3 regions of the Photobacterium kagoshimensis genome follow, and region 3 is predicted to be linked to each of the others. Evidence: predicted binding sites of a transcription regulator. Region 3 holds the regulator's gene; each other region holds the start of a gene.
The links. The regulator PurR, encoded in region 3, represses purine synthesis genes. The targets are predictions, from matches to a motif close to TNANGNAAACGTTTNCNTNA.
Positions count from the first base shown of each region.

Region 1: a site for PurR is predicted at 3,475-3,494, ahead of L4C35_RS08200 (NCS2 family permease). Genes of this name have one in related genera too.
Region 2: a site for PurR is predicted at 2,698-2,717, ahead of metK (methionine adenosyltransferase). Genes of this name have one in related genera too.

Region 1 is NZ_JAKJSO010000011.1:92,796-97,647, reverse strand. It holds gene dinB (DNA polymerase IV) at 1-688, shown strand, start outside; gene L4C35_RS08205 (aminoacyl-histidine dipeptidase) at 774-2,234, opposite strand; gene L4C35_RS08200 (NCS2 family permease) at 3,578-4,852, shown strand, end outside.
Region 2 is NZ_JAKJSO010000025.1:17,202-22,053, reverse strand. It holds gene epd (erythrose-4-phosphate dehydrogenase) at 1-290, opposite strand, end outside; gene tkt (transketolase) at 489-2,486, opposite strand; gene metK (methionine adenosyltransferase) at 2,900-4,054, shown strand; gene L4C35_RS20420 (SprT family zinc-dependent metalloprotease) at 4,248-4,730, shown strand.
Region 3 is NZ_JAKJSO010000018.1:45,065-49,916, reverse strand. It holds gene L4C35_RS17080 (carboxymuconolactone decarboxylase family protein) at 1-559, opposite strand, end outside; gene L4C35_RS17075 (hypothetical protein) at 702-1,094, opposite strand; gene L4C35_RS17070 (TfoX/Sxy family DNA transformation protein) at 1,417-2,007, opposite strand; cyclic di-GMP riboswitch class I at 2,133-2,237, opposite strand; gene purR (HTH-type transcriptional repressor PurR) at 2,516-3,520, opposite strand; gene L4C35_RS17060 (heme ABC transporter ATP-binding protein) at 3,847-4,650, opposite strand; gene L4C35_RS17055 (FecCD family ABC transporter permease) at 4,650-4,852, opposite strand, start outside.

The sequences.
Region 1 (4,852 bases), on a different contig from region 3:
TAAAGATATTCGTCGAGCCATCGAAGATGAACTACATCTCACTGCATCAGCAGGTATTGCTCCTGTTAAATTTATTGCCAAAGTCGCATCGGATTTAAATAAGCCCAACGGCCAGTTTGTGGTAACGCCTGATCAGATCCCTGATTTTGTGGCTGAGTTAAAGTTAGAGAAGATCCCCGGTGTTGGTAAAGTGACGATCCAAAAATTGCACGACAAAGGGATGTATACAGGTAAAGACGTGCAAGCTTACGATCGCCATTTATTATTACAGCAATTTGGCAAGTTTGGTCAGTCATTGTGGTCACGTGCGCATGGCATCGATGAGCGTGAAGTGATTGTTGAGCGTCAGCGTAAATCGGTAGGGGTTGAGCGGACGTTTTCGGTCAATATCAGTGAATACCACGAATGCTGGCAAGTGATTGAAAAACTGTACCCTGAACTTGAAAAGCGGTTGGCTAAGGTACGGCCTGAGCTGAATATTGCCAAGCAGGGCGTGAAGATAAAATTTGCTGATTTTCAACAAACCACTGTTGAGCATGTGCAAGCAACATTAGATAAAGCGCAGTTCGTGGGTTTATTGCAAGAGGCGTTGACGCGCCAGCAAGGGCGAGAGATCCGTTTGATTGGATTAAGTGTCGGGCTAGAAACGGGCACCAAAGCACAACAGCTATCATTTGATTGGAATTAGAAATTGCTGAGTAATAATGGTTTCAGACCAGCATAAAAAACGCCCGCCAACTGAGTTAACGGGCGTTTTTGTTTCAGTTGAGCGATTAAGCTTTAACTGGGATGTTCTTCAGAATCGCCACCATTTGCTCCCAGAATAGGGCAACAGTTTCAATCTGCACTTTCTCGTCTGGCGAGTGTGGGAACTTAATCGTTGGACCGAAAGAGATCATATCCATGTTCGGGTATGGTTCTTTAAACAGACCACATTCAAGACCGGCGTGGATCACCATGATGTTTGGTGTGCGGCCGTAAATGTCATTGTAAGTTTCACGGAATAGCTTCATCACTTCAGAATCTGCATCTGGTTTCCAGCCTGGGTAAGCACCAGAGAACTCACATTGTGCGCCAGCAAGGTTAGCAACGGCTTTTAGCATGCCTTCAACATTGCTACGACCAGAGTCGATCAGTGAGCGGATCAGGCAAAGAATGGTTACCTTGTCTTCTTCAGTTGTAATCACACCCACGTTTAGTGATGTCTCAACCACACCTGCAATGTCATCGCTCATGCGAATAACACCATTCGGGCAAGCATTTAGCACTGCCAGTAGACGCGTTTGGTCTGCTGCGGCAAATACATTGGCAGGAAGTTCAGCTTGCTCAGTAAACAGTGTAATGTCAGTTTCTACACGGCCAAGTTCTGCTGTTAGCAGCTCTTGGTAGTGGCTGAATAGGCTGTTTAGCTTATCGACGTTTGCTGCTGGTAGTGTAACCACTGCGTTAGCTTCACGAGGAATCGCGTTACGAAGACTACCACCAGTGAAAGAAGCAAGGCGAAGACCCAGTTCTTCAGCGTGAGAGAATAGGAAACGACCTAGTAGTTTGTTTGCATTACCACGCCCAGTGTGAATGTCACAACCAGAGTGGCCGCCTTTAAGGCCTTTAAGAACCAACTTAACAGCTTGATGCTCAGCAGATGCGTCTTCGCGTGCAACGTCGACAGTGATGGCACCATCTACACCGCCAGCACAACCCATGTACACTTCGCCTTCTTGTTCTGAATCGGTGTTTAAAAGGATATCACCTTCTAACCAACCTTCTTTCAGACCAAAAGCACCTGTCATACCGGCTTCTTCATCAATGGTAAGCAGTACTTCTAGTGGGCCGTGCTCTACATCTTTAGCAGCAAGTACCGCTAAACATGCAGCCATACCCATACCGTTATCAGCGCCTAGCGTGGTGCCTTTAGCTGTAACCCACTCGCCATCAATGAATGGCTGGATAGGATCTTGTAAGAAATCGTGGTCGGTATCTTCGTTCTTCTGTGGAACCATATCGATGTGAGCTTGAAGCACAACACCTTTGCGATCTTCCATACCTGGTGTAGCAGGTTTTTTGATGAAAACGTTGCCTACTTCATCACGACGTACTTCAAGGCCTTCACCTTGAGCAAATTGGATGATGTGTTGAGCGAGTTGCTCTTCATGCTTTGATGGATGAGGAATAGAACAGATTTGATCGAAGAATTGCCACACAGGTTGCGGTGACAGTTGGCTGATTTCAGACACAGAAGTCTCCCTTTGAATATCAGTAGTGGCACCGTAATAATCTAGTCGATCTATAAGGTAGCCACTGAATTCACTAGATGAATATCTATTAATAAGCCGTCTTTTGTAGCACAACTTACTATCCAAGTGCATTCAAGGATACCACTGTGGGTGTAGGGGGGACAGGGAAATATACCCTCAGTCCAGTCAGTATAAGAGCTAGGGCACGTTACAAAGCGAAGCGGGGCTTTTAGCTATAGAAGAATAACGCATGCTGTAATGACAGGCATTATAGGTATTGTTGTTACGGTGACGTGCACATGTCTTTATGGAATGGTTTTTTGATTCAAAAACCATATTGGTAGGCTTATATGCCTAATAGTAATTGCTAAACAGGTTGCTTATCTTGTTTTGGTAATTTAATTACATTTACTCAAGTGGCAACCAATTTAAATAGAAAAAGTGTGATCCACTTAAAGAAAATGCTTGTAAGTAAATTACGATTTGGTTATAGTTTCTGCATCTTATGAAGAGATGACAACAACACACTAACTGTTCAGGATGAACCCGATATATCGCCTCCAAGGAACTGAGATTAAGTGTACCAGTGAAGGTTATTGCTCCAGGGAATTGAGCCATGCTAACTGTGCATGTGTTTGGATAACTTATGAAAAGGTGATTTAAAATGAAAGTTTTTGACTCTATTGCAACATTTTGGAACAACCGCTCTGTTTACACTGCGAACTTCCAATACCCGAGCTACTTCGGTTACTAATTTTCAGAAAATAGTGAGTGATGAACACTATTTTCTTTGAACAGTATTGTTCACCCCCCCTTATTTAAGAATTTAAAATAGCGTTATGACGTTATTTGCAACATTCTATCGCCACTCCACTTTGGGGTGGCGTTTTTTTATCTTCCAACTTTCTTTTTGGTATAACGCCTCCTTATAAAATCAAGTTCGTATATATCGATTGGAATTGATTGTCGTTTGCATGCTGTATTCGATTACATTATTCATAAAGGTCCATATTAATGACTGAACTTGATGAAATGTTTGTTAATGAGAAGTAGATAACTTTTGAAGTGATGAATTAACGCACAATTACATCCACTCTAAGTTATTGATTTTATTTGTTAAGATTATTAGCTCTAATTGTTTGGTGAGTTTTTTGTTCACTTGGCGCTAAATTACAGCATTCTGCATCTCATTACTGGATCTTCATAGGGTAGAGGCATATAATTGCGCACCTAAACCCAAAATAGCAAACGTTTACCTAATCGTTTACTTAACGTTTATGCCAACGCTTGTTGATGAATTTACCTTTATAACTGCTGCGTAAATCTCCAAGGAATCGAGAGCAATGCTTGAGAAACTATTTAAACTAAAAGAACACGGTACTGACGTTCGCACTGAAATGTTGGCTGGTTTAACGACCTTCCTGACCATGGCGTATATCATCTTTGTTAACCCAACGATGCTATCGCAAACCGGTATGGATCACGGTGCTGTTTTTGTCGCGACTTGTTTAGCGGCAATGATTGGTTGTTTCATTATGGGCTTTGTTGCTAATTACCCAGTCGCTCAAGCTCCTGGTATGGGTCTTAACGCCTTCTTTACTTATAGCGTTGTATTAGGCATGGGGCATACATGGCAGGTCGCGCTGGCGGCAGTATTCCTGTCTGGTCTATGTTTCATTGTATTGAGTGTCTTGAAAGTACGTGAATGGATCATTAATGCGATTCCATTATCACTGCGAACTGGTATCTCAGCAGGTATTGGTTTATTCCTCGCGTTTATCGCGCTGCAAAACTCAGGCATCGTTGTGGGTAACCCTGCGACCTTGGTGCATGTGGGTGACTTAACCAGTTTACCCGCGGCATTAGCAGCATTAGGTTTTTTCTTAACGATTGCACTGGTTCATCGTGGCTATAAAGCGGCAGTGTTGATGGCGATTCTTGCCGTGACATTAGTGGGTATTTTATTCGGTGATGTGACGTATACCGGTGTGATGTCAATGCCACCAAGTATTGCTCCAACCTTCTTGCAACTTGATTTCTCAGGTGCGATGGAAGTGGGCTTGATTTCGATTGTATTCGCCTTCCTATTTGTTGACCTGTTTGATACTGCTGGCACGTTAGTGGGCGTTGCAACAAAAGCAAACCTGATTGGTGATGATGGTAAACTACCACGTCTAAACCGTGCGCTATTGGCCGATAGTACAGCAACATCTGTTGGTGCATTACTGGGTACATCCAATACCACCTCTTTTGTTGAAAGTGTGTCGGGTGTGGCAGTTGGCGGTCGTACAGGTCTTACAGCCGTAACGGTTGGTGTATTATTCTTCTGTGCATTGTTTTTTGCCCCATTGGCGGGTATGGTGCCAGCCTATGCAACGGCAGGTGCACTATTTTATGTTGCCATTCTAATGATGTCTGGCTTAGTAAGTGTTGATTGGCGCGATTTAACCGAAGCTGCGCCAGTGGTTGTGGTGTGTTTATTAATGCCACTGACTTACTCGATTGCAGAAGGTATTGGCCTTGGCTTCATCACTTATGCAGTTGTAAAATTGATGAGTGGTAAAGGACGCGAAGTAAACGCGAGCGTTTGGGTTATTGCTGCACTATTTCTTGCTAAA
Region 2 (4,852 bases), on a different contig from region 3:
TCGAGATCACGCCAAGGAAGAAGGTTTAAATCACTTTGATGAAGGATGCGAATTGAATCTTGTTCACCATTTTCATGGGCTATAAACAAGTGCTCCTGATCATGAGAGACAGGCTTAAAGAAACGACCATGGCTAGTGTCGTATTGCAACAAGTGAGCCATTGCTTCTGGCTCAGCCAACTCGTTGACTGCCACGATGTCTATTTGCTGGTGTTTACCGCTCTCGTACAGGGCGCGTAACACACTGCGGCCAATACGGCCAAATCCGTTAATTGCGACTTTTAGTGTCATATCCGTGCTACATAAGAATTAAGCCGCGTAAGTGTATAACAAGCTCTGCCCAGAATCACCATAAATGTGACTCTTCTCACCATTTAACATTTATATGCTTAGCCCACATAAATACCGTTTGAGTTGCAGCCAATTTCATATCCATCAATAAAAAAGGCTTCCCGAAGGAAGCCTTTATTCAGCATAAACTACGTACGATTACGCAAGTAGTTCTTTGGCTGTGTTCACAACGTTTTCAGTGGTGAAACCGAACATTTTGAACAGCTCGCCTGCAGGTGCAGACTCACCAAATGTTGTCATACCGATGATCTTGCCACCGAAACCAACGTACTTGTACCAGAAGTCAGCAATACCTGCTTCAACAGCGATACGTGCTGTTACGTCAGCTGGCAGTACAGACTCACGGTATTCTGCGTCTTGCTTATCGAACGCGTCTGTTGCTGGCATAGAAACTACGCGAACCAAACGGCCTTCAGCCGTTAGTTGTGCTGCTGCTTCTACTGCTAGTTCAACTTCAGAACCTGTTGCAATGATGATTAGCTCAGGCTTACCCACACAATCTTTCAGGATGTAACCACCCTTAGCGATGTTGGCCACTTGCTCTGCGTTACGTTCTTGCTGTGCAAGGTTTTGACGCGAGAAGATTAGCGATGTTGGGCCATCTTTACGTTCAATTGCCAGTTTCCAAGCTACCGCTGATTCAACTTGGTCACATGGACGCCATGTGCTCATGTTTGGCGTTAGACGCAGTGAAGCAATTTGCTCAACCGGTTGGTGCGTTGGACCATCTTCACCTAAGCCGATTGAATCGTGGGTGTAAACTTGGATGTTTTGCACTTTCATTAGTGCAGCCATACGCATTGCGTTACGCGCGTATTCCATGAACATTAGGAAAGTTGCGCCGTATGGTACGAAACCACCGTGTAGCGCAATACCGTTCATGATAGCTGTCATACCGAACTCACGTACACCATAGTGGATGTAGTTACCCGCGAAATCATCAGCTGTTAGCGATTTAGAGCCCGACCACATAGTCAGGTTAGAAGGCGCAAGGTCAGCCGAGCCGCCCATGAATTCTGGTAGCATAGCACCAAATGCTTCTAGTGCATTTTGTGATGCTTTACGTGATGCGATGTTCGCTGGGTTAGCTTGAAGATCAGCAATGATTGCTGATGCTTTTTCTTCCCACTGTGCAGGTAGTTCACCGTTTACACGACGCTTGTATTCTGCTGCTAGCTCAGGGTAAGCCGCTTGGTACGCTGCGAACTTCTCGTTCCAGCTTGCTTCTTTCGCTGCGCCCGCTTCTTTTGCATCCCACTGTGCTGCGATATCAGCAGGGATTTCAAATGGACCGTGGTTCCAGCCAAGTTGCGCTTTCGTTGCTGCAATTTCTTCAGCGCCTAGTGGTGCGCCGTGACAGTCGTGCGTACCCGCTTTGTTTGGTGAACCAAAACCGATAACTGTTTTAGTACAGATAAGCGTTGGACGACCGGTTTCTGCTTTAGCCGCTTCAATTGCCGCGTTGATTGCGTCAGCATCGTGACCATCAACCGCAGGGATCACATGCCAGCCGTACGCTTCGAAACGCTTAGGCGTATCGTCAGAGAACCAGCCTTCAACTTCACCATCAATAGAGATGCCGTTGTCATCCCAGAATGCAACAAGCTTGCCTAGGCCTAATGTGCCAGCAAGTGAACAGGCTTCGTGAGAGATACCTTCCATTAGACAGCCATCGCCCATGAACACGTACGTGTTATGGTCAACGATGTCGTGGCCTTCACGGTTGAATTGTGCAGCTAGGGCTTTTTCAGCCATTGCCATACCAACACCGTTAGTGATGCCTTGGCCTAGAGGACCTGTTGTTGTTTCAACACCCGGTGCGTAACCATATTCAGGGTGACCCGGTGTTTTAGAATGCAGTTGACGGAAGTTCTTCAGATCTTCGATAGAAAGATCGTAACCCGTCAGGTGAAGCAGAGAATAAATTAGCATTGAACCGTGGCCGTTCGACAAAATGAAACGGTCGCGATCAGCCCACTCAGGGTTTTGTGGGTTGTGGTTCATGTGGCCACGCCACAGTACTTCAGCGATATCAGCCATACCCATAGGTGCGCCTGGGTGGCCTGAGTTAGCTTGTTGAACACCATCCATGCTTAGGGCACGAATTGCATTAGCTAGATCTTTACGAGAAGACATGTCTGCTCCAGAGGTTCGTAGACTGTTGTAATATGGTTATTTGCTTGTCTTAAAACTACCTGTATCAGGCGCAGCAAATTAACCAGGAATCGGCGGGCGGGTATTGTCGCAAAGTATTTACCCTTACTGCAAACGATTTCCTGAACAAAATAAGTCTGTTTTCAACAAGCTGCTACCTTAGTGCCACAAAAACGCAGAAATTTCGCACAGTTAAAGTAATCGTTTGCGTCATCAATATTTAGAAACCACAAAATAAGTATTGTTGATTTTCACTCTCGTTTGCGTATTATAGCCGTCTAGACGGAAGTAGCTCTATACATACGAACGTATATACGTGTGAATAGAACGGCACCTAGCCCGCATAAAAGTGCTACTTATATTACTATTATGAATACCTACAAGTGAGAATTCTCATGGCAAAACACCTGTTTACTTCTGAGTCAGTATCTGAAGGTCATCCAGATAAAATTGCAGACCAAATTTCTGATGCAGTATTGGATGCAATTCTAGAGCAAGACCCAAAAGCACGTGTTGCTTGTGAGACTTACGTAAAAACCGGCATGGTAATGGTTGGCGGTGAAATAACGACATCAGCTTGGGTTGATATCGAAGAAATCACACGTGAAACAGTGCGTGAAATTGGTTACGTTCACTCAGACATGGGCTTTGATGCCAATTCTTGTGCTGTACTAAACACCATCGGTAAGCAATCACCAGACATCAACCAAGGTGTTGATAAAGCAGACCCTAAAGAGCAGGGCGCAGGTGACCAAGGTATTATGTTCGGTTACGCTACCAACGAAACTGACATCCTAATGCCAGCACCAATTACTTACTCTCACCTTCTTGTTAAGAAGCAAGCTGAAGTGCGTAAGAGCGGTAAACTAGACTTCCTTCGTCCAGATGCGAAATCTCAAGTGACCTTCCAATACGACCAAGGCAAAATTGTTGGTATCGATGCAGTTGTGCTTTCAACGCAACACTGTGATTCAGTAACCACACCGGATCTACGTGAAGCCGTAATGGAAGAAATCATCAAGCCAGTACTGCCTGCAGAGTGGATCAACAAAGACACTAACTTCTTCATCAACCCAACCGGCCGTTTTGTTATCGGTGGCCCTATGGGTGACTGTGGTCTAACAGGTCGTAAGATCATCGTTGATACCTACGGTGGCGCTGCACGTCACGGTGGTGGTGCATTCTCTGGTAAAGATCCATCAAAAGTTGACCGCAGTGCAGCATACGCAGCACGTTACGTAGCGAAAAACATCGTTGCAGCAGGCCTGGCCGATCGTTGTGAAATCCAACTGTCTTACGCTATCGGTGTTGCCGATCCAACATCTATCATGGTTGAAACCTTCGGTACTGAAAAAGTGTCTCACGACATCATCATCGAAGCAGTTCGTCAGAACTTCGACCTACGCCCTTACGGTCTACAAGAAATGCTGAACCTACTTCAGCCTATCTACCAAAAGACGGCGGCATACGGCCACTTTGGTCGTGACGAATTCCCTTGGGAAGCAACAGATAAAGCGGCAATCCTACGCGATTTCGCTAACATCAAGTAAGTTTGCCTCGGCATTAAGCCAGCGAATCTTGATAGAAAAAAGGAAGCCTCGGCTTCCTTTTTTATTGCCTGTTTGGGACGATTTTCTCCAAGCTCATCGCAGCCAACAAGGCATTAAGCAAGAGCTAGCTATTATTGTCGCGTTTCCCTAAACTATTTATACTGCCTGCTCCACCAGCAACCTAAAGCACACCATGCCCTCACTTCAATCCCAAGTTATCGCTAAAGTCGAATCCTGTATTTCGCATGCTAATCAACGTCTGCAAAAGCGTTTTGCGATGCCTGCCGTTAGCTTTCGTCAAGGGGGCAAAATTGCAGGTAGTGCACGGTTACAGGGATGGGAAGTACGCTTTAATCCCGTATTGCTAAAAGAAAACCCACAAGCTTTTCTCGATGAAGTGGTGCCACACGAAGTCGCGCATTTGATCACCTTTAAGCTATTTGGTCGCGTTCGACCACATGGCAAAGAGTGGCAAACCATCATGACCCAAGTCTTTGGTCTTCCCGCCCGCACCACTCACAGTTTTGATGTCAGCTCAGTGCAAGGCAAAACGTTCCCCTATCAATGCCAATGTAGCCAACATCAACTCACGGTACGCCGTCACAATAAAGTGGCACGCGGACAGGCCAATTATCACTGCCGCCAGTGCCGCCAACCGCTTATTCTGTGCCCATAATACCTGCAGCCCTGCTCCCCGCTCGCTCATACTATTTCTATCAGTACGGTGTAATTGCGTAAGTTATTGGTACATCATGGCGTGATATAGCTCTAAAATAGTAAGATATTGATAAGCCTATC
Region 3 (4,852 bases):
TATTGTTAAGCGCGGATGCGGTCGGCACAGAGCAAAAGCCTTGTGCTGGTACATCAAGCGCGGTATTAAATTTGGCTGATAGGTTTTGAAATGCGATCAGGGCGGTAAGCTCGACGAGGGCATCTTCGTCAAACCACTGCTGCAGTTCAGATAGCATGGTCTCAGTTACTTTCTGCCCTGTGATAGTCATGGCTTCAACATAATGCAGCACGGCAATTTCTTCTTTAGTAAATAAAGTGCTGTTTTGTTGCCATTGCGAAAGCGCTTTGATCTTTTCAACAGAATCGCAACGCTCTGCTAGGCGCATTCCATTGGCATCGACGCAAAATTCACAATCATTAAGTTGTGAAACGCGAACACAAATAAGAGAGCGAGTAACAGGTGATAGTGGTGAATGGCGACGGTCAAGGTAGCCAAAAAAAACAGCAACTAACCAGAAGAGTGGAGGTCTGCGTCCCCAGAGTAAAGAAGGGTTGAGTTCTGCGCCAAAATTACGCTTTTGTAGCCAAAGTAATGGGCGAACAAAGATTGAGTATTTATTTTTTTTTGCCAGGCGCACAGCGTCGTTTCCTTATGAACACATGATATAGCACCAATGCTATACCAAGGTAATAAAGGAGACCCAACGAAGGGCGCAAATATTTCAATTAATTAAAGAAAAATTGAAAACAACGCTCGGTTGCTTGTAATTTAAACAGTTTTTAATTTATGGCAACTTCGACAGCGCGACTGCGTTCTTGCTGTACAACGCGGTTGTCGGGTATTTCTGAAAACGCAATATAAGCAGATGCCAGAATAGGTAAACTGGCGAGTAGCAGCGTCTTGCCTATATGGTAATTGCGGTACCAATATTTACGCGCTCGAATTTTAAGTAATACTCCCCAGATGATCAGGATGATATTAAAGCCACCAACCAGAGTAAATATGTCGATGAGCGCATTAAAAGGAGCCAGTTGCTGTGAGACTAGTAGCATTGCGAAAGCGGGAGGGAGTAGGCTGATAATAACAAGGGCACGGAGTAGTGTAGGCCATTTGTTAAATTTATCTTTGAATATGTGGTCTGTTTGCCCAGGAAAAGGCTTTGAACAGAGCATACGAGCCTCTCTTTTTAGCAATCATTAAGACTGCGTATCGTTATGGTATAGGTGAACTGGTGACATATTATTGGCGTCACACTAAGTGCGATAGTGACCATAAGTAGTTAAAAACAAAAAAATGGCGGTGGAAAGCCCACTGACAGTGGTTATTTTACTTATTTAAGGCGGGATTAAAAGTTAACTGATGCTTTTGTGAACAGTATTTGTGAGAAGAGTCAATCTTTGACGTAATCCTGACATTCGGTAGGCTAGGGCTACAAAAAACGAGGCCTGAGCCTCGTTCTTATTGTGGTGACTGTGTTGTGTTTGCCCCGACTCCCTAAGGTAGCAAGCCTAGCAGTTCACCACGTCTCGTTTCACTGATCACAGACCAGTGTGTGCCACTGATTGCGCCTTCTAAAGCCCAAAGCAACTCGATGTTGAGATTATTATCATGTGTATCGAGCAATGCTTTATAAGCATCAATAGCGCCGACTTCAATCAGTTTATCGACAGTATCAATACCCACTTTTTTCAGCATACGTTCATTAGCGAGTCTTAAGTTTGGCAAATCTTTAATGCGAGATGGCCCAACTTTACTTTTTGTTTCTTTGTCGTTCTTCGCACCTTCTAGTGAGCCTTGTGCGTACTCGATAATCATCTCTGGGGTATCCCACCAGAGGTCAGGAATAGCAAAATGTTTAGTCACTACGGGAAATCCGCGTTTCTCATAAACATAAGGTGATAGATTAGCTTCTTTAAACACTTCAATGTTTTTTGCATTCGCGCGAAGGTGTAATTTATTTTTTACTACCAGTGCAAACATTGTTTCGCCTGCGAAAATGCCAAAACCGCCAAACATTGAGCGGGATTTAACACTGCCAAAACTATCGAATAATTTTAGAGTGTCTTTAAGTATTGGTTTATCCATGCGACTTCTCGGTGAAATAAATCTTGGGAGTCACCTAACATATAAGCGAGGAGTTTAGGTTAGCAAAGCACACTTAATGTATGTCAAAAGCATGTCAAACCCTAAAGCAGGTTTGCAGTAAATCCATCGGTAACCCCGCTACCTTGAATGTGTTAATTTTTATTAAATAACACTTTGTTAGGCCGGAAGCTTTGCGTCCTACTTTTTCAAGTAGTTTGCCCTGTTCGTGACGTAATAAGCATATCGTAAATAGCAGAAAAGCGTTTACTCTATGCTGGGGAAAATGTGATGTTGCTTCAATTATTACTGCTTTATGAAGAGAGAATATTCAGGGATTAAATAAATCATTGGGTAAATGAAGCAAACTTATTTCAAATCTAAAAGTAATTTTATTGTTACATATTAAATATTTATGTAAAAAAGGAGGGTTTAGCGTGGCGGGAATGAATAAAAAAAGCCGACGATATGGGGTCGTCGGCTATTCAATGTTTATGCGTAAAGCGAATAGTTAGTTAAGCTTATGAACCGATTTACGTACAACTAATTCAGGTGACATTTCAAAAACACGGTTTTCGTGCTTTTTATCTTTCACGCGTTCCATCAAGATTTCAATCGCTGTTTTACCTAAACGGCGTTTAGGCTGGTGGATTGTCGTTAACGGTGGCGAGAAGAAAGGTGCTAGCTCGATGTTATCGTAACCAATGATAGATATATCTTCAGGAACACGAACGCCATTCTGAACGAAAGTACTGATCATCGCCATGGCCATAATGTCGTTAAAACAGAAAATAGCCGTTGGACGTTCTTTCATCGCAATGAATTGCTCAGCGGCTTTCACGGCCGTTTCACACTCGAAGTCACCTTCGATAATCCAATCTTCATTAACGGTTAGGTTTGCTTCGTCCATCGCTTTTTGGAAGCCTTTTAAGCGCTCACGACAGGTTGATTTTTCATTGTGACCTGATAAACAGCCAATTTTAGTGTGGCCGTTTTCAATAAAGTGCTTGATTGCGATATAGCCACCAATGGCTGCGTTGTCTTGAATTTTATCCGTGTGTGGACTTTCAGGACCCCAATCCATCACAACCATAGGTAGGTCATTTTGACGTTCTAATAGGTCTAATAGACGTTGATCAAGGTCCGAACACATCACCATTAGGCCATCAACGCGTTTTTCGGCGAGCATGCGCAGGTAATCGCGTTGCTTAGATAGGTTACCTTCAGTGTTACACAGGATAAGTGTGTAGCCTTCTTTGTAGCAGTATTCTTCTACGCCATGTACAACCTCAGCAAAAAAGGGGTTGGTTGACTTGGTGACCAACATACCAATTGTGCGGGTAGTGTTACATTTTAGGCTGCGAGCAACAGCGCTTGGTGCATAGTTAAGTTCATCAACGGCTGCTAACACTTTTTTTTGTGTTGCTTCTGCTACGAAGCGTGTTTTATTAATCACGTGCGAGACTGTTGTTGTTGAAACTCCAGCCATACGTGCAACATCTTTAATCGTTGCCATAGTTATTCTTCTAATAATTGCAATAAAGAGGATCTTTTTAAGCTATACATAGCGCCAACTCTTTCATTTCGAGTGCTGTATGTCGCTAGAGACCTTGTATAAACGTTAAAAGCCGCTTCTCAGATGAGCGGCTTTTATGGATTTGGTAGCGTTACATTGTTAATCGCTTGCGTTCACATTTTACTGAGTGTAGCGCACAGTGCAACGTTTCTGTCTATCAAGATGGCAATACTTGATAAACATCAACAATAATAATGTAAATTGCGTAAAATTTGATGCATCAGTATGCATTTATTTGTGCATTGTAAGGATTACATAACGAGCGACTATAGAATAACTGGGTGTTGAAGTGTAGGGTGCTTGGTCATCGTGACAGGCCAGCCATAGATTCGCTCAATATTCTGAGAATCTAATGCATGCCAAGCATCGCCATCAGCCTGTATCTTTCCATTTTTTACAATAACTAAGCGGTCTGCATATTGTGCAGCAAGGTTTAGATCATGCAATACGACGATAACAGCTGCTCCTGCTTTAGCCATATGTTGTGCGAGTTGTAATGTTTTATGTTGATGCGCTAAATCAAGTGCTGATGTTGGTTCATCGAGCATCAAAATAGCATTTTCTTTCGCTTCGCTAAGCTGAGTAAGCACGCGGGCAAAATGAACCCGTTGTTTTTCGCCACCAGACAAAGAAGGGTACAGCCGATTTGAAAGGGCTGTCACTTCGGTTTTTTGCATCATAGTAGCAGCTGTTTTAGTCGCATCAGCACGCGTTAGATCAAGTGGTAATGCACCAAGCTCCGCAACTTCTTGAGCAGTAAACGCAAAGCTTAAACTACTATGCTGGGGCAAAACGGCTAAATACTTGGCAAGATCTTTTGCTGACCATTGATGGTGGGTTTTGCCATGAATCAGAATCTCACCGCCTGCCTCTAACTCGCCGCACAGCACTTTAAGTAGGGTACTTTTCCCTGCACCATTAGGACCAAGTAGTGCAGTGACTTCGCCATGTCGAATTTCTATATCGAACTCATCAAGCAAGATTTTACCGCCTAGCTCTAAATTTAATCCTTTCGCTGTGATTGCGATTTTATCTTGAGATTGAAATTTAGAACATGAAAAGCCTGCCATCATGATAGGCGTCCTTTTTGTTTAATCAGTAATATTATGAAGAAGGGCGCACCCAATAGAGCGGTAATAATTCCCACGGGTAGTTCTGCGGGAGCTGCAATAACACGTGCGATCATGTCGGCGACCAGTAAAATTAAAGCTCCCAATAGTGCTGAAAGTGGCAGCAGTGTTTTATGGTTAGGGCCTGCAAGCATACGGCCTA